4 regions of the Polycladomyces subterraneus genome follow, and region 4 is predicted to be linked to each of the others. Evidence: riboswitches for the same ligand, from Rfam matches in the RefSeq annotation. Region 4 holds a riboswitch; each other region holds the start of a gene.

Evidence for each region. Region 4 has a riboswitch for S-adenosylmethionine ahead of NWF35_RS07445 (homoserine dehydrogenase). Riboswitches for the same ligand answer to the same signal wherever they lie in the genome.
Region 1: linked by a shared signal. The riboswitch ahead of NWF35_RS02190 (methionine ABC transporter ATP-binding protein) and the one ahead of NWF35_RS07445 (homoserine dehydrogenase) in region 4 are both predicted to bind S-adenosylmethionine.
Region 2: linked by a shared signal. The riboswitch ahead of metX (homoserine O-acetyltransferase MetX) and the one ahead of NWF35_RS07445 (homoserine dehydrogenase) in region 4 are both predicted to bind S-adenosylmethionine.
Region 3: linked by a shared signal. The riboswitch ahead of metH (methionine synthase) and the one ahead of NWF35_RS07445 (homoserine dehydrogenase) in region 4 are both predicted to bind S-adenosylmethionine.

The regions. Positions count from the first base shown of each region.
Region 1 covers NZ_JANRHH010000013.1:54,341-58,554, forward strand. Annotated here, with positions in the region: gene NWF35_RS02175 (YigZ family protein) at 1-73, shown strand, start outside; gene NWF35_RS02180 (MetQ/NlpA family ABC transporter substrate-binding protein) at 161-955, opposite strand; gene NWF35_RS02185 (methionine ABC transporter permease) at 978-1,634, opposite strand; gene NWF35_RS02190 (methionine ABC transporter ATP-binding protein) at 1,627-2,613, opposite strand; SAM riboswitch class I at 2,695-2,808, opposite strand; gene NWF35_RS02195 (sugar transferase) at 3,261-3,908, opposite strand; gene NWF35_RS02200 (SDR family oxidoreductase) at 4,174-4,214, opposite strand, start outside.
Region 2 covers NZ_JANRHH010000012.1:21,796-26,009, forward strand. Annotated here, with positions in the region: gene NWF35_RS01625 (ABC transporter permease) at 1-322, shown strand, start outside; gene NWF35_RS01630 (ABC transporter ATP-binding protein) at 335-1,351, shown strand; SAM riboswitch class I at 1,413-1,552, shown strand; gene metX (homoserine O-acetyltransferase MetX) at 1,568-2,731, shown strand; gene NWF35_RS01640 (succinate dehydrogenase cytochrome b558 subunit) at 2,943-3,593, shown strand; gene sdhA (succinate dehydrogenase flavoprotein subunit) at 3,610-4,214, shown strand, end outside.
Region 3 covers NZ_JANRHH010000037.1:44,777-48,990, reverse strand. Annotated here, with positions in the region: gene NWF35_RS10320 (ABC transporter substrate-binding protein) at 1-408, opposite strand, end outside; gene NWF35_RS10315 (DsbA family protein) at 678-1,334, shown strand; gene NWF35_RS10310 (disulfide oxidoreductase) at 1,344-1,796, shown strand; SAM riboswitch class I at 2,169-2,283, shown strand; gene metH (methionine synthase) at 2,366-4,214, shown strand, end outside.
Region 4 covers NZ_JANRHH010000031.1:80,945-85,158, reverse strand. Annotated here, with positions in the region: gene rlmD (23S rRNA (uracil(1939)-C(5))-methyltransferase RlmD) at 1-187, opposite strand, end outside; gene NWF35_RS07445 (homoserine dehydrogenase) at 539-1,852, opposite strand; SAM riboswitch class I at 1,930-2,059, opposite strand; gene NWF35_RS07440 (fumarylacetoacetate hydrolase family protein) at 2,219-3,109, opposite strand; gene NWF35_RS07435 (MGDG synthase family glycosyltransferase) at 3,306-4,214, opposite strand, start outside.

The DNA.
Region 1 (4,214 bases), on a different contig from region 4:
TGAACTGACCAACGGCAGGGCCTCCATTACCGAAGGAGGTACGATGTTCCGGGAGAGAGAAGTGAAGTCCTAGGTTGTGTCGGTTTTATCCCATCAGGGTAAATGTTTGTTTCCCACCACAAAAGCGAAAAGCCCCACGCTGATGCGTGGGGCTTTTTCATCAAAACGCCGGAATGACGGCACCTTTGTATTTTTGCTCGATGAACTTTTTCACTTCCGGGGAAGTGAGGGCTTTGGCCAGCTTTTGGATCCGCGGATCATTTTCTTTGCCCTTTTTGGTCGCCAAAACATTGGCATAGATCGATCTTTTGTCCTCAATAATCAGCGCATCTTTCAGCGGATTCAAATGGGCTTGCATCGCATAGTTGGTATTGATCACATCCAAGTCCACTTGATCGAGAACTCGCGGTAACATAGCTGCTTCCAATGGTTTAAATTGCAGGTGTTTCGGATTGGACACAATATTTTTCTCCGTTTTGGGTCCATTGTGGTTGTCCAGTTTGATCAAGCCATTTTTCTCCAATAGCAGCAAAGCACGGGTTTCGTTGCTGACGTCGTTTGGAAGGGCCACAGTTGCTCCATTTTTGAGCTGATTGATATTCTTGATCTTGTGGGAATAAGCTCCCATAGGCTCAATATGGACGGCCACCACTTTTACGATATGATAACCCTGCTCCTTGTTGACATTTTCCATCCACGGGACATGTTGGAAGTAATTGGCATCCACTTGTCCTTCTTCCACCACTTTGTTTGGCAAGACATAGTCTTGGAACACCCTAACTTGCAAATGAACGCCCTCTTTTTCAAGAATGGGTTTTACATGTTCAAGAATTTCTGCGTGAGGAACAGCGGAAGCCGCCACTGTCAGGGTATTGCTCGCTTCTTTTTGCTGCCCGCAAGCTGTGCCAAATACAGTCAAAAGAGCAACAGCAATGATAGCCATCAACTTTTTCACAGGATCTCTCACTCCTTATCTCTTATCTCTTATCTAATTTCCGGGCAATGAAATCACCTATGGCCTGAATGATTTGCACCATAATCACCAAAATCAACCCGCATGCATACATCATGCTACTATTAAACGATTGGAATCCAAACCGGTATGCAGCATCTCCTAAACCGCCACCACCCACGATGCCAGCAAAAGCGGAATAACCCACCAAAGCCACACAGGTGACAGTCAGACCAGAGACGATCGCCGGTTTGGCTTCCGGCAGGAGCACCTTTCGGATGATCTGCATCCGGGTGGCTCCCATCGCTTTGGCGGCTTCGATTACTCCACGGTCAATCTCCCGGATGGCGGTTTCCACCATGCGTGCATAAAAGGGTGCCGCACCAGCGATCAGGGGAATCGTGGCCGCCGTCGGTCCGAGCGTGGTGCCGACCAGAAGCTGGGACAACGGAAACAGGAACAAAACCAGAACAATGAACGGCACTGCCCGGAACACATTGATAATCAGGCCAAGAACGCGCTGGATGACCACATTTTCCCACAGGTGACCCTTATCCGTAATAACGAGGAGTACACCCAACGGAATGCCGATCAGGGCCGCGAAAAACGTAGAGATAGCCACCATATATAACGTTTCCCCGGTCGCTTGCCACAAAAGGGTGGTGTCCAGTTGATCAAACATGCGGAATCACCTCCGATCTGCGCTCGAATTCCCGGATCTCCTCCACGGCATCCCGAACTTGGTCAGGTTCCCCGCTCACCTGTAAGGCGACCATTCCGTCGTTTTTCTCATGGTCAGGCAAGATCGTCACTGTTACGCCTATTTTTACCCAATCGGCCAAGCGGGACCAGATACGATCCAAATCATCCGACTTCACCCGGATCAAATCGGTATGCTCTTTTGAAGCTTCTAGTTTTTCAGTGTGATAGGACTGTACGAATTGCTGGGTAACCGGGTGCTTCGGTTCCCGGAACAGCGTCTCCACCTCACCCATCTCCACCACTTTACCGGCTTCCATGACGGCCATGCGATGGCACATCCGTTTGACCACACTCATTTCGTGCGTAATGATCACCATTGTGATGCCGGTGTCCCGGTGGATCTCCTTCAACAGTTGTAAAATGGAGGTCGTCGTCTCCGGGTCCAGCGCCGATGTCGCCTCGTCACACAACAAGACGCTCGGATCGTTGGCCAATGCCCGCGCAATGCCGACACGCTGTTTCTGTCCCCCGGACAGTTGGGCAGGATACGCATTTGCCCGATGGGAAAGTCCCACCCTTTCCAACAAAGCATCCACTTTTTCCCTGATTTCCTTTTTCGATTTACCGGCCAGCTCCAGAGGGAAGGCCACATTTTCCCACACGGTACGGGACCAAAGCAAGTGGAAATGCTGAAAAATCATCCCGATTTTCTTTCGCGCTTCGCGCAGCTCACGATCACCGCTTTCGGAAATGGAAATACCATCCACCGTGACGCTGCCCGAAGTGGGCTTCTCCAATCCGTTGAGCAATCGGAGCAGCGTGCTTTTCCCCGCTCCGCTGTGACCGACGATCCCGAAAATTTCTCCACGTTCGATGCGAAGGTTGATATCCTGCAACGCGACCACATCCCCGTCTTTCGAGGAAGGGTACACTTTATTCACTTGGTCAAGTACAATCATCGCTTCATTCACCACCTGTCTCTAAGAAAAGATCCCTTCCTGCCAGAGCAGAAAGGGATCTTATATATTATAAAATCGCCTCTCTCATCTGCCAGAACCGATGGGCTCTGCAGGAATTGGCACCATTTCCGCGTGCATACCGCGGACGGTTGCCGGGTTTCATCGGGCCAGTCCCTCCACCTCTCTTGATAAGAGCGCGCAACATCGTCTTATGAAGTTGTCACGTTACATCCTACCACGACAACATTCAGGATGTCAACGTCATTCTCTTTACACATAATGTACAAATTTTTCCGATGAATGATGACAGCAGATTACCATGAGATTACATTTCGTTTACAAATGGCCAAAAATCCACTACGATGACTGACATTCGCGTATAATAAAAACAACCAAGGACACAAGCAACGGAGGTGCCCGACATGAGCACGGTTGTTGGCAAATCGTTTTGGATCGGCCTCATCAACGCGACCGGTTTAAGCCTCCCGTTTTGGCTTCTGCTGTATATGGCCCTTCGGCTGACCTTTTAAAGGAGATTGCCATAGCCGGAGCATCGTGTGTCGGGATAGCCTTGTGATACGGATGAGAAGGAACGGGAAAAAACGGATTACCCTCGGGGCAATCCGTTTTGTTTTAGTGAAGCGAGCTCAACGGGCACCGTTACCAGTCAGTACCACCCATACCGTACGCAACAGAATGCGCATATCCAACGCGAACGATTGCCGTTTGATGTAGTACATATCCAATTCAAATTTCTCTTTCGGTGTCATATCATAACCGCCGTTCACCTGTGCCCATCCGGTCAAACCCGGTTTCACCAACAGGCGATTTTTGAATCCGGGAATTTCTGCGGCAAATTTCTCGGTGAACATCGGTCGTTCCGGCCGCGGGCCGATCAAACTCATATCCCCTTTCAAGACGCTGATCAGTTGCGGAATTTCATCGATCCGAGTCTTGCGGATAAACCGTCCTACGCGGGTTACTCGGGGGTCGTTTTTGGATGCCCATTGCGGACCGTTTTTCTCCGCGTCCACCCGCATGGAGCGCAGTTTGACGATATAGAAGGGTTTCCCGTGCAAGCCGACGCGTTCCTGTTTGTAGAAGACGGGACCTTTCGATTCCAATTTGATGGCAATCGCGGTCAACACCAACACCGGCAAGGTCAAAATCAAGAAAGTAATAGAGAAAATGATTTCAAATACCCGTTTGGCAATCGGGTACCATCCCGAAGGCGGTTGGTACACGCCTTCCGAGAACAAGTGCGCGTCCCCTTCATACACTGCTTTCGATCGCATCCGCAAACCACTCCTGCTTAATATGATTGCCACAAATCCTTCCCGAATTGAGCCGCTCCATTTGGCGGCCCCCACCTGCGAACATGTTTGTTTCGTGGTTTGACCGTTCTGTACTCCAGGTAACTCGTTAACCAGTATACTGTGTTTTCCGTTTGGTTACAACAGTTGAAAAACCCCGCAGGATGGAGGAATCACGAGATCCCTCTATATATTGAGACGTGTTTTGTTACAAAAACGTTTCACGTTTTTTACGGCCATATTTCAATCATCCGGTAATCCATTCGCGATAATATGCTAATGTTTTCC
Region 2 (4,214 bases), on a different contig from region 4:
CGCACGCACCCTGGGAGCCGATACCAAGCGCCTCCTGTTCAAACATTTGATTCCCAACGCCATGGGTCCCATCATTGTCATGCTGACGTTTACGGTGCCCAATGCCATTTTCGCCGAAGCGTTCCTCAGCTTTCTGGGATTGGGCGTGCAGGCACCGCAAGCCAGTTGGGGAACGATGATCAACGACTCGTTGGTCGTGATCTTTTCGGAAGATTGGTGGCGGCTGTTTTTCCCCGCCTTTTTCCTCAGCTTGACGATGCTGGCCTTCAACGTGTTCGGTGACGGTCTACGTGACGCACTTGATCCCAAGATGCGGAAATGAGGTGGTTTCAACGTGGCATTGTTGGAGATTCGCGATTTGCACGTGTCGTTTCACACCTATGCAGGAGAAGTTCAAGCGGTCCGCGGTGTCAATCTGACGTTGGAAAAGGGAGAAGCATTGGCCATTGTTGGGGAATCCGGCAGCGGCAAAAGTGTGACGGCCCAGGCGATCATGCGGTTGATCCCGTCGCCGCCCGGCAAAATCAAGCGCGGTGAAATCCTTTTCGACGGGAACGATCTGTTAAAATTGACGGAAAAAGAAATGTTCCGGGTGCGCGGTTCGGAGATCGGGATGATCTTTCAGGACCCGATGACGTCGCTCAACCCGACGATGACGGTGGGCAAGCAGATCATGGAAGGGCTAATTTGGCACCAGCGCATTTCCCCATCCGAAGCGCGCCAACGCGCGGTGGAAATGTTGCGTTTGGTGGGCATTCCCAGCCCTGAAACACGGATCAACAATTATCCGCACGAATTCAGCGGCGGGATGCGGCAACGGGCCATGATCGCCATCGCGTTGGCCTGCAACCCGAAGATTTTGATCGCGGATGAGCCGACAACTGCTTTGGACGTGACCATTCAGGCACAGATCATCGAACTGCTGAAGGAACTGCAAAAGAAAACGGACACCGCTGTTATCTTGATCACCCACGATTTGGGTGTGGTGGCGGAAATGGCGCAACGTGTGGCGGTGATGTACGGGGGTAAGGTGGTGGAGACGGGAACGGTGGAAGAGATCTTCTACCGGCCGCGTCATCCGTACACCTGGGGGCTGTTGGCTTCCATGCCTCGGCTCGATTTGGACCGGAAGCAGGAGTTGAAACCGATCCCCGGGTCCCCGCCGGATCTGTTGGACCCGCCCAAGGGTTGCCCGTTTGCCGATCGTTGTCCGTACACGATGCATATATGCAACGACGAGATGCCCGAAGTTAGTGAGGTATCCCAAACGCATCGCGTCAGCTGCTGGCTGGAACACCCGGAAGCGCCGTCCGTCACGAACGAACCGATCGTGCGCATATCGTCCAAGTAAACATTGACAGAAATTTCGATCCATCGTATCATAACTTCAAATACGAATATCAGGAAACACCTTCTTATCCAGAGTGGCGGAGGGACTGGCCCGATGAAGCCCGGCAACCACCCCGTTTACCCGTGTGTATTGAAAGCACACATTAATCGGCGGGGAATGGTGCCAATTCCTGCAGAACCGACAGGTTCTGAGAGATGAGAAGGGGGACGGACTGCAATGGGATTGGAGCAGACGACACCCTCTTCTGATCGAAGAGGGTGTTTCCTTTTGAAAAAGGAGAGAAAACGCGTGGTAGCCAGCGTCGATACGGTGACAAAGAAAACGGTGGCCGTGGGGCCGGTAGCGTTGGAATGCGGGGAAACACTGCAGGATGTGCACATCGCGGTGGAGACAGTGGGGAGACTGTCGGCGGACCGGGACAACGTCGTTTTAGTTTGTCACGCGTTGACAGGAGATGCGCATGCCGTCGGGGATGAACGGGAACCGGGCTGGTGGGACGGATTGATCGGGCCTGGTCGTTATATTGACACCAACCGGTATTTTGTCGTCACCACCAATGTACTCGGTGGTTGTAATGGCAGTACGGGTCCGTCATCCATCAATCCGGCCACGGGGCGGCCCTATGGTTCGGCTTTTCCCCCGGTCACCATTCGGGATATGGTCCATGTGCAATATCGTACGCTTCAGGAATTGGGCATCGATCGGGTTCATACCATCGTCGGCGGTTCCATGGGGGGAATGCAGGTACTGGAATGGGGCATCTTATACCCTGAAGCGGTGGCGAATCTGATCCCCATCGCCACCACAACCGCGTTGTCCCCCATGGCCATCGCCTACAACGACATCGGACGCCAAGCCATCATGTCCGATCCGGACTGGCAGGGAGGCGATTACTACCCGGGGCCGGGGCCGAAAAAAGGGCTGGCTATCGCCCGGATGGTCGGAATGGTCACCTATCGGACGGACGCATTGTTCCATCAGCGGTTCCAACGCCGTTTGCAGACCGAGGTACCGGAATGGTCCCGGGACGCAACATTTCAAGTGGAAAGCTATCTGCGCTATCAGGGAGAAAAGCTGGTTAACCGGTTTGATGCCAACAGCTATTTATGTCTGCTCAAAGCGATGGACACGCATGATGTGGGCAGGGGACGCGGCGGAATGGCGTCCGCGCTGTCAAAGATCCGCTCTCGCGTGCTGATCATCGGCATTGAGGAGGATCGGTTGTTTCAAATTGAGGAGCAACGGACACTGTTTCGGGAATTACGGGCGCTAGGAAAAGATACGCAACTGTGGGAAATTCAATCCCCGTACGGCCATGATGCGTTTTTGATCGAATATGAAAAGATGGGACCGGCAATCCGGCAGTTTTTGGAGGGGTAGCGATCCGGAAGACGCTGCCCCCTTTCCTTGACGCTGTCGAACAATTGGGAGTACAATAAGGTTGTTCACAAAGTTGAAACCCCTTTCTATCTACTGGACCGCTTGAATCAAGGTACGCAGCATTTGTCGAAACCTTTGGGAAGCGGGTTGACATCACGGTTTGATCGCGCGATCAAAATCCAACTTACAAGGGGTTATTGGAGGGCGCAAGATGAGCAATCACAGCAGTTTCTTCAACCGTCGGCTGCACTCGTTACTGGGTGTCATTCCGGTGGGCTTTTTTTTGGTCGAGCACTTGTTGACGAACTATTTTGCGACCAGAGGCCCCGCTGTTTTCCAAGAAAAAGTGGAGTGGATCTGGAATCTGCCGTTCCTGCTCGCCCTGGAAACGGTGTTTATCTACCTGCCGCTCTTGTATCATGCGCTGTACGGCCTGCACATCGCGTTCCAGGCGAAAAACAACGTGGTGAATCACGGCACGTTCCGCAACTACATGTTCATGTTGCAACGGGTTACCGGTGTCATCACGCTCATTTTCGTGGGATGGCATGTATGGGAATCGCGGATTCAGGTGGCTCTGCACCACTGGACACCGCATGAGTTGACAGTAATGATGCACCAGATCCTCAGCAACAACGTCAATTTTGGATTGTACCTGATTGGGGTTGTCGCTGCTGTCTTCCACTTCAGCAACGGGATTTGGTCGTTTTTGGTCAGCTGGGGCATTACAGTCGGGCCGCGTGCACAGTATGTATCCACTTGGGTATGTGCGGTCATTTTCCTGGTTGTGTCGTACATCGGCATCAGTGCCCTGTTCGCATTCCACAATCCGGAGTTTTTGAACCAGTTGGCGCAGCGTTAAAAGGGGGCATTGTTCAATGAACGAGAAAATCATTATTGTGGGTGGCGGCTTGGCTGGTCTGATGGCTGCCATCAAGACGGCGGAAGCGGGGGCCAATGTCGAGTTGTTCTCGCTCGTACCGGTGAAACGTTCCCACTCGGTATGTGCGCAGGGCGGCATCAACGGTGCGGTCAACACCAAAGGGGAAGGTGACTCGCCGTGGGAACACTTTGACGACACGATCTACGGCGGGGACTTTTTGGCCAACCAACCCCCGGTTAAAGCGATGTGTGAAGCGGCGCCGGGCATCATTTACCTGATGGACCGGATGGGAGTACCGTTCAACCGGACGCCGGAGGGATTGATCGACTTCCGCCGTTTCGGGGGAACCAAACACCACCGTACCGCTTACGCCGGGGCGACTACGGGGCAGCAATTGCTCTATGCGTTGGACGAGCAAGTTCGTCGCTGGGAAGTGGCCGGCCGGGTCACCAAGTACGAGCACTGGGAATTCCTGAAGGTGATCTTGGACGATGAAGGTCGTTGCCGCGGGATCGTGGCGCAAAACTTGCGCAGTCACGAGATCAAGGCCTTCCTGGCTGACGCTGTGATCCTGGCGACGGGCGGCTTGGGCATGATCTT
Region 3 (4,214 bases), on a different contig from region 4:
ATACGTGTTGTAAAAGCCCAACGGTTTCAGCCAGGTGGTGCCGAATTGGGTTTCGTATCCTTTTTTGGTCTGCTGGTAAATATACTGAGGAGTCATTCCCGGCTTGTAAGGTTTTTTGAGAATCGCCTGGTAACCCGTGCCGGTATACTCTACAATAGCGTCGATTTCCCCTTGCTTGAGGGCTTGGACCAAGATCGCTTCCGTGCCCAACCCTTCGCGCACTTGCACGTCCATATCCGTGTGGGCTTTCAAATATTCGCCCAAAATGTGGGCCAAGATCCACTGCTCGGTCCAGTCCTTGCCCGAGATGACGATTTTTCCGGGCTCGGCGGTCTTCCCGTCCTTGCAGGCGGTGAGACTGACCAACAGAATAAGACAAATGGATAACAGCCAACTTCTTTTCAGCATCCAATCCCCTCCATACATACTAACCTTTTAACACGTACCCGTTATCCGACGGGAGTAAACGGCTTTTTTTCCAACGTGATTGTAAATTTTTTTCAAACAAGCTAAAAGGTGCTTTTCAGAAGTCCCCATTTTTCTTGTTTTATGCGATAATAGAAAGCAAATCTGACAGTGGAACGGTTCAGATGGGAAGGAGAACTTTGATGGGGAAAAAGAACCGACAAAAGAAAAAGCAAAGCGTATCGTACCAGGCGAAAAGGAAGAAAAAGGACATGAAGATGTTGACAATGATCACGGTGGGGCTGGTTGTGCTCATCGTGGGCATCTTCGGCATTGCGTATCTGGCCGCCGATGGTCAAAAGGAGGAGATCAACGGGTTGGCACAGGGTCAACCCGTCCTGGGCGATCCGAAAGCACCAGTCACCTTGATCGAATTCGGAGATTTCAAGTGTCCGGTGTGCAAACGGTTTGAGGAAACCGTCTTTCCTTTGTTGAAAAAGGAATATATCGACACTGGCAAAGTCAAGATGGCATTTCTCAACATGCAGTTCATCGGGCCAGATTCGGTGACAGCCGGCATTGCCGGTGAGTCGATCTACCATCAAAAACCGCAGGCATTTTGGCAGTTTTATGACGCGGTCTACCGGAATCAACAGGACGAGTACACCATCTGGGCCACGCCTGAGTTTCTGGTGCAATTGGCCAAGCAGCAGGTTCCTGGCATCGACGTGAAACGTCTGGAACAGGACCTCCGCACCCGGAAATATGAGGCGGATGTACAGCAGGATATGAACAACGGAAAGAAACTGGGCATCAATTCGGTTCCGACCATCTACGTCAACGGGAAAAAAGTGGACAATCCGCTGGACTACAACCAATTGAAACAAGCGTTGGATGAAGCGCTTCAGGAATCGGGCAAGAAAGGATAATCCGGTATGATGGCGTGGATTCGGCAATACGGATTGTATTTCGCATGGGTGGTGTCATTGGTTGCGACGGGAGGCAGTTTGTATTTCAGCGAGATCGCGTTGTTTGAACCATGCAAGTTGTGCTGGTTTCAGCGGATCTTCATGTATCCGTTGACGGTACTGCTGGGAATCGCCAGCTATCGGAATGACCGGTGGATTATCCCGTACACGTTGCCACTCAGTGTGATCGGCGGTTCGATTTCGCTTTATCATTATTTGCTGCAAAAGGTACCGGCGATGAAATCGTTCTCTCCCTGCACGCGCGGGGTGCCCTGTACAGGCGACTACATCAACTGGTTCGGGTTTGTCACCATCCCCTTTTTGGCATTGACGGCGTTTATATTGATCACTTGGTTTCTAGTAGCGGCCCGGACGGCGGAATCGGACGAAGTTGATGAAACAGCCACGGAAAAGGATGCATAAACGGTATCGGATTCGGTTGTCCGTTTCTCCGGCAGTGCATGATGAAACGGGAGCGGAGGAGCGTACAAAAAAACGCACCGAGTAGTAAAACGAGCAGCAGATACTATGTTTGAAGAAAGGATGACAAGGAACCAGGACGAGGGTGTGTCTGGAGTAATTCCGTGAGGGGAGAAAGCAATGCGGACAATGTTGATCAGACACACCCAAGTCTGCTAATTCGCCAACTTGAAGGGTGGCCGTTTTCCAGGAGCACGCTTCACCTGAATCAAAGACCTGAAATCATTGACAGGTGCCCCGTTAATTTTGTATATTTATCTTCAAATCCTTTTCGTTTGTCAGTTCGGAAAAAATCACATAGTCCGATTAGCGGAACTCTTATCCAGAGCGGCGGAGGGACTGGCCCGATGAAGCCCGGCAACCTATTTGAAAGGATTGTCTTTCAAATGTGGTGCCAATTCCTGCAGAGGGTATCTCTGGGAGATGAGAGTTTGCGCGTTTACGACGCCAACCTTTCATCCGATCAGAGATGAAAGGTTTTTTATTTGATGGAAGGAAAGAGGATGATGGACATGGGTATTCAACCGTTGTCGGAACGGATGAAAGAAAAAATCCTGATTCTGGACGGCGCGATGGGAACGATGCTGCAAAATGCCCGTTTGACGGCGGAGGATTTTGGTGGCGAAGCGTATGAGGGATGTAACGAAATGCTCAACCTGACGCGACCCGACCTGATCCAATCCATTCATGAAGCCTATCTGGAAGCAGGAGCGGACATCGTGGAGACCAACACGTTCGGTGCCACGTCGGTGGTATTGGCCGAGTACGGACTGGAAAGTCGCGTGGAAGAGATCAACCGTGCAGCTGTGGCCTGTGCCCGCAAAGCCGTGGACAAATGGACGCGGGACGGTTCTCCCCGGTATGTGGCCGGGGCGATGGGACCGACAACCAAGACACTCTCGGTGACGGGCGGTATCACGTTCGACCAGCTGGTGGACGCGTATTACGAACAGGCACGTGCGCTGTTGTTGGGCGGCGTGGATGCGTTGCTGCTGGAGACATCCCAGGACACGCTGAATGTGAAAGCCGGCGGAATTGGGATCCGGCGGGCATTTGCGGAGTTGGGAACCGAAGTTCCCATCCTGATTTCCGGCACGATCGAACCGATGGGTACGATGTTGGCCGGGCAAAATGTGGAGGCCTTCTACGTGTCCATCTCCCATCTCCGTCCATTGTCTGTGGGGTTGAACTGCGCGACCGGGCCGGAATTTATGCGTGACCACTTGCGGACGCTGGCTTCTATGGCCGATTGTGGGGTGAGCTGTTATCCCAACGCCGGTTTGCCCGATGAGGAGGGACGGTATCACGAGACGCCGCAGGGACTGGCCGCCAAACTGGCTGCCTTTGCTGATGCAGGCTGGCTCAATATGGCGGGCGGATGTTGCGGTACGACACCGGATCACATCTGTGCGCTGGCGGAAGCACTCAAGGACAAACGCCCCCGCCCCGTACCGGAACGGCGTATCCCGGCGGTATCCGGAATCGAGACCGTTTATGTGGAGGCGGACAATCGACCGATTCTCGTCGGTGAGCGGACCAACGTGATCGGGTCGCGCAAATTCCGTACCTTGATCCAGGAAGGAGAGTATGAAGCCGCTGCGGAAATTGCCCGCAAACAAGTGAAAAACGGTGCCCAGGTGATCGACGTGTGTCTGGCAGATCCTGACCGGGACGAACTGGAGGATATGCGGCGGTTTTTGACCTACGCTGTCAAGGTGATCAAAGCGCCGCTGATGATCGACTCCACATCGCCCGAAGTGATGGAGGCGGCGTTAAAGTTTTCGCAGGGCAAAGCCATTCTCAACTCGATCAACTTGGAAGACGGGGAAGAGCGGTTTGAACGGGTGGTGCCTCTGATTCACCGCTATGGTGCGGCGGTTGTGGTGGGGACGATCGATGAACGGGGCATGGCCGTTGACCGCGAGCGCAAATGGGAGGTGGCCGAACGCTCCTATCGCTTGTTGACGGAAAAGTACGGCATTCCGGAAGAGGACATCATTTTCGACCCACTGGTTTTCCCTGTCGGGACAGGCGATGAAGCGTACATCGGATCGGCAAAGGAAACTGTGGAGGGCATTCGTCTCATCAAGGAACGTTTGCCGCGTTGCCAGACGATCCTGGGCATCTCCAACGTATCGTTCGGCTTGCCGCCGGCGGGACGGGAAGTGCTGAACGCCGTCTTTTTGTATCACTGTACCAAGGCGGGATTGGACTACGCCATCGTCAATACCGAAAAACTGGAGCGTTATGCGTCCATCCCGCAGGAAGAAGTCCGCTTGGCGGAGCGGTTGCTGTTTGAGACCAATCATGAAAACTACGAAGCAGTGTTGGCCGAGTTTGTTCAGTTTTACCGCGCCAAAA
Region 4 (4,214 bases):
CTTTGGCAAACCGTCGTTCCACGCTTTCCACACGGGCCACCACTACCTCACCCGGAATGGCCCCGTCGACGAACACCACTTGTTTTTGATAAAATCCGACTCCCTCCCCGTTGATGCCCAAACGACGGATCGGGAGCTGGATGGTTTCCCCCTTTTTCAGGCGAATCATCGTTTCGTTCTTTTTCATCATTCATACCTTCCTACCCGAGATCGGACGATATCCCCCTCATTGTACCCGAATTTCCCGGACACCAAAAACCGCCTTCCCGCAAAACGCAGGAAGGCGGTCAGGTTGATGTCAAATTTCACGAGCTCCGATCCCCCATCTCCGCTCCGCCCAGGTCAGCGCAGGACGTGGGCAAAGTACGCTTTGCTTTGAGGAAATTGCCCGCAATTTCAATCTTGCGCTTCCCGAGTCTTCGCTCAGTCAGGGCTTAGGTCTTCGCTCGCCTGGAAAAACATTGCTTCCTTACGGAATGACAAGACACGTTATAGACTAAAACATCGGACCCGCTCCCAAAAGCGTCTTCACTCCACATCAGTTGACGGAACCCGCACTCACCACTTCTTTTTCTTCTTGCGCCACAGAGGCCGCCAACACCGGGCGGGTAATGATCCGTTTGACGGACACTTCCCATTCCGCCGGTAGAACTGAAGCCAGCCGCGGCTCCCAGTTGCGAACGAGGAAAGCGGCATGGCTCCGTCCATGATCCGGATAAATGACTGCATCCAGCACTTGGATGCCTGTATCGACGAGCTCCGATTTCCACTTGTCCGCCGTGTCGGCAGCCAATACTTCCTCCGTCTCGATCAGGAGGAACTGGACACCGCTTTCTTCACCCGCCGGCAAAATCATCGGTCGACGAAGGGAGGCAGCGCGCAAAGCAGGCAGTCGGTACACATTACACAAATCTTCCACCACCGCACTGCCGGTGGGTTGTTCACCCGCACCTTGACCCACCAGTGTCACATCTTGCACAACATCGCCTTCCACATGGATGGCGTTGTAAACGCCGCGAACCCCGGAAAGCGGATGGGAAAGCGGCACCAGGGTGGGCGCTACTTGCAATGCTACCGGTCCTTCTTCACCGTATTGTTCAGCTTGGGCGAGCAATTTGATCGAATATCCCAGTCGACGGGCAATCTCCAATTCGGCGACCGTGATGTCCGTGATCCCTTTCCGCGGGATGTCATCCACCGCCACATCCACCCCGAAAGCCAACCGGCAGAGAATCGCCAGTTTGTGAGCCGAATCGAAGCCTTCGACGTCTGCAGTCGGATCGGCTTCAGCGTATCCTTTTTCCTGCGCCTCCGCAAGAACAGAGTCAAACGAACGTCCATGTTCAGTCATTTGCGTCAAAATATAATTACAGGTACCGTTGACAATCCCGGAAACCTTATGAATGCGGTTCGCTTTCAACAAATGCTGCAAGGTACCCAAAACGGGGATGCCGCCGCCCACACTGGCTTCATACAACAATTGAACGCCCTTTTCACGCGCCAGCTGCTCCAGCTCCACCCCGTGTTTGGCGATTAGCTCCTTATTGGCGGTCACAACGTGACATCCCGCTTCGATCGCTTTCACCACATAGGTGAGCGTGGGTTCAATTCCGCCCATCGCTTCAATCACCACCTGCACCCCCGCTTCCAATACATCCTCAAAGCGGGTGGTCAGGAGATGTTTCACGCCTTCCACCTTTCGTTTCTTGGTTAAATCCCGCACCAGAATGCGGCGGACTTCAAACAGCGTGCCCGTTTTGCGTGCAATCACGTCCTGATTGGACTGGAGCATTTTGTATGTTCCCGTTCCCACCGTTCCCAGTCCCAACAACGCAACATCGACACGCTTCATCGCCTGCTCCCCCCTTTAAAAATTCAAAACCCTCTTCCAAAGATAAGAAGAGGGGACATGTATCCACGCCACCCTGCTCCTTATCTCTCAGCACCCGAAGGTACTGCAGGAATTGGCACCTTATGCCCGTACCCTGCCTACAACGCAGGGGCCGAACATGGTTGCCGGGCTTCATCGGGCCAGTCCCTCCGCCTCTCTCGATAACGAGTCAGTGGTTGATCCCTATTTAATTAGTCACTATTATCCAACAAAAAAAATACGTTTGTCAAACCCTTTTTTTTGAACAATATCGAACAGACATCGTCATTACGGCGAAATTTGTCCGTTCCCAGTAGAAAAATGTCCGGTTCCACGGGAAACCGGACATCAATCATGCCGCGCCACGATGCGGTTGCGAAGAACGCCCAAGCGCTCCACTTCCAGCTCTATCACATCATCCGGTTCCAACCAACGATGCACCTCTGTACCCAGCTCCAAAATACACCCGGTTCCGACTGTGCCGGACCCGATTACGTCTCCAGGATACAAAAAAACATCCTGAGAAGCTCGCTCGATCATTTCCGCAAAGGAAAAGTGCAAATCCCGGAGATTGCCGCGGGACAATTCAACCCCGTTGACCCGGGCAGTCATCGCCAAATCCCAATGATCACCGGTTCTTCGGTCTTCCAGCTCATCCAAGGTGACCAACCACGGTCCCAACGAAGTGGCAAAATCTTTCCCTTTGGCCGGTCCCAAACCCACTTTCATTTCCTCAAGCTGAACATCCCGTGCGCTCCAATCGTTGAGAATGCACAATCCCGCGATATATTCCCTTGCTGAGTCTCGGGGGATATTGCGTCCCTTTTTCCCGATGATACATGCCACTTCCAACTCATAATCCAAACATTGGGTGTTTTTCGGGCGGTATACTGGTTGCTCATGTCCCACTATAGTCTGATGATTGGAAAAATAAAAAACAGGAAAATAATACCATTCAGAAATCATATCGAGGCCGCGTCGTGCCCGCGCCGTTTTGACATGCTGTTCAAACGCGTAGAAATCACGAAAGCTGGGCGGTCTGGGCACCGGCGGAAGCAAACGGACTTCCGCAAGCGACAATGCCACCGGTTCACCCTCCACTTTCACTTGATCAGGATGTGTACCCCGGCAAGCATCGATCACCTGACGCAACAATGAAAGGCCATCCGCCCCTGTTTCCAGGAACGCAACCATATCTGTCGGGATCGCACGGGGAAACGGCATTCCCTTTTCCAACATGGCCCATTCCTGTGCAAAACCGATATCCCAAACATACCCATCCTGCACCCAACCGATCCGGGCATCGCCATGCTCTTCCGCCCGGATGTTCAACACGTCTTCTTTGATCACATAGGTTACCAAACGCATCCAACCACTCCTCTCCTCCCAGCATATGCATCAAAAGCAGGTGCTTGCAAGCCTTTTTGCGGGAAGATCATCGCAACACCCGGTGACGTGCCGGTTGCAAAACTTCATCAGCGATTCGATCAGCCGCATTTCCGGATGCCAGATTCGACATGACTCGGGCAATGTGTTCCCGACGGGCCGGTGACTCCAACCAACGCTTCATCTGTTGTGTCAATCGACCGAACTGAACCGTTTCCGCCACTCGATGGCGCAATAGGTATCTCCGGTTCGCCTCTTCCTGCCCCGGCAATGCGTTCAACAGTAACAGGGGTAAACGTTTGACCATCGCTTCCGTTATGGTGAGTCCACCCGGCTTGGTGATCAACAGGTCTGCAGCATCCATGAACAAGGGGACATCGGGTTGGAATCCCTCTACGCGAATGTGGGGTGGCAGAGAATGACGGGTCAGCTCATACATCAGGGCTTCATTTTTCCCTGTCAGCACCACGACTTGACAAATGGGGCCTGCTTTCTCCAATTCCCGTACGGTTTCGCGGACGGGCCCCATCCCTTCCCCGCCGCCCATCACCAATACTACCGGACGTTCCGGACTCAATCCCAACAAACGTCGCGCTTCCTGCTTCGACACGTTTTGGAGAAATTCCCTTTTCACGGGAATACCTGTCTCGACAATCCTGGTGGCAGATTGCCACAAACGGCGTTGCGCCTGTGGAGGAACAGAAATTCCGCTGGCCGTGCACAACACATCAGGTGCGCCCGACAGCCAAATGGGATGAATTTCATAATCGGTTACCACGCAGAATGAAGGGATGCGACGCCAGTGGGAAGACAACCACATCAATGCGAACGGATGAGTCGCTACCACCTTTGTTGGACGGAATTGAGATAGTCGCCGTACTAATTGGCGCCGGATCATCCACCCCGCCCGCTTGATCGCTTCCCCGGAAACATAACGAAACCAACGGGACTGATGTGT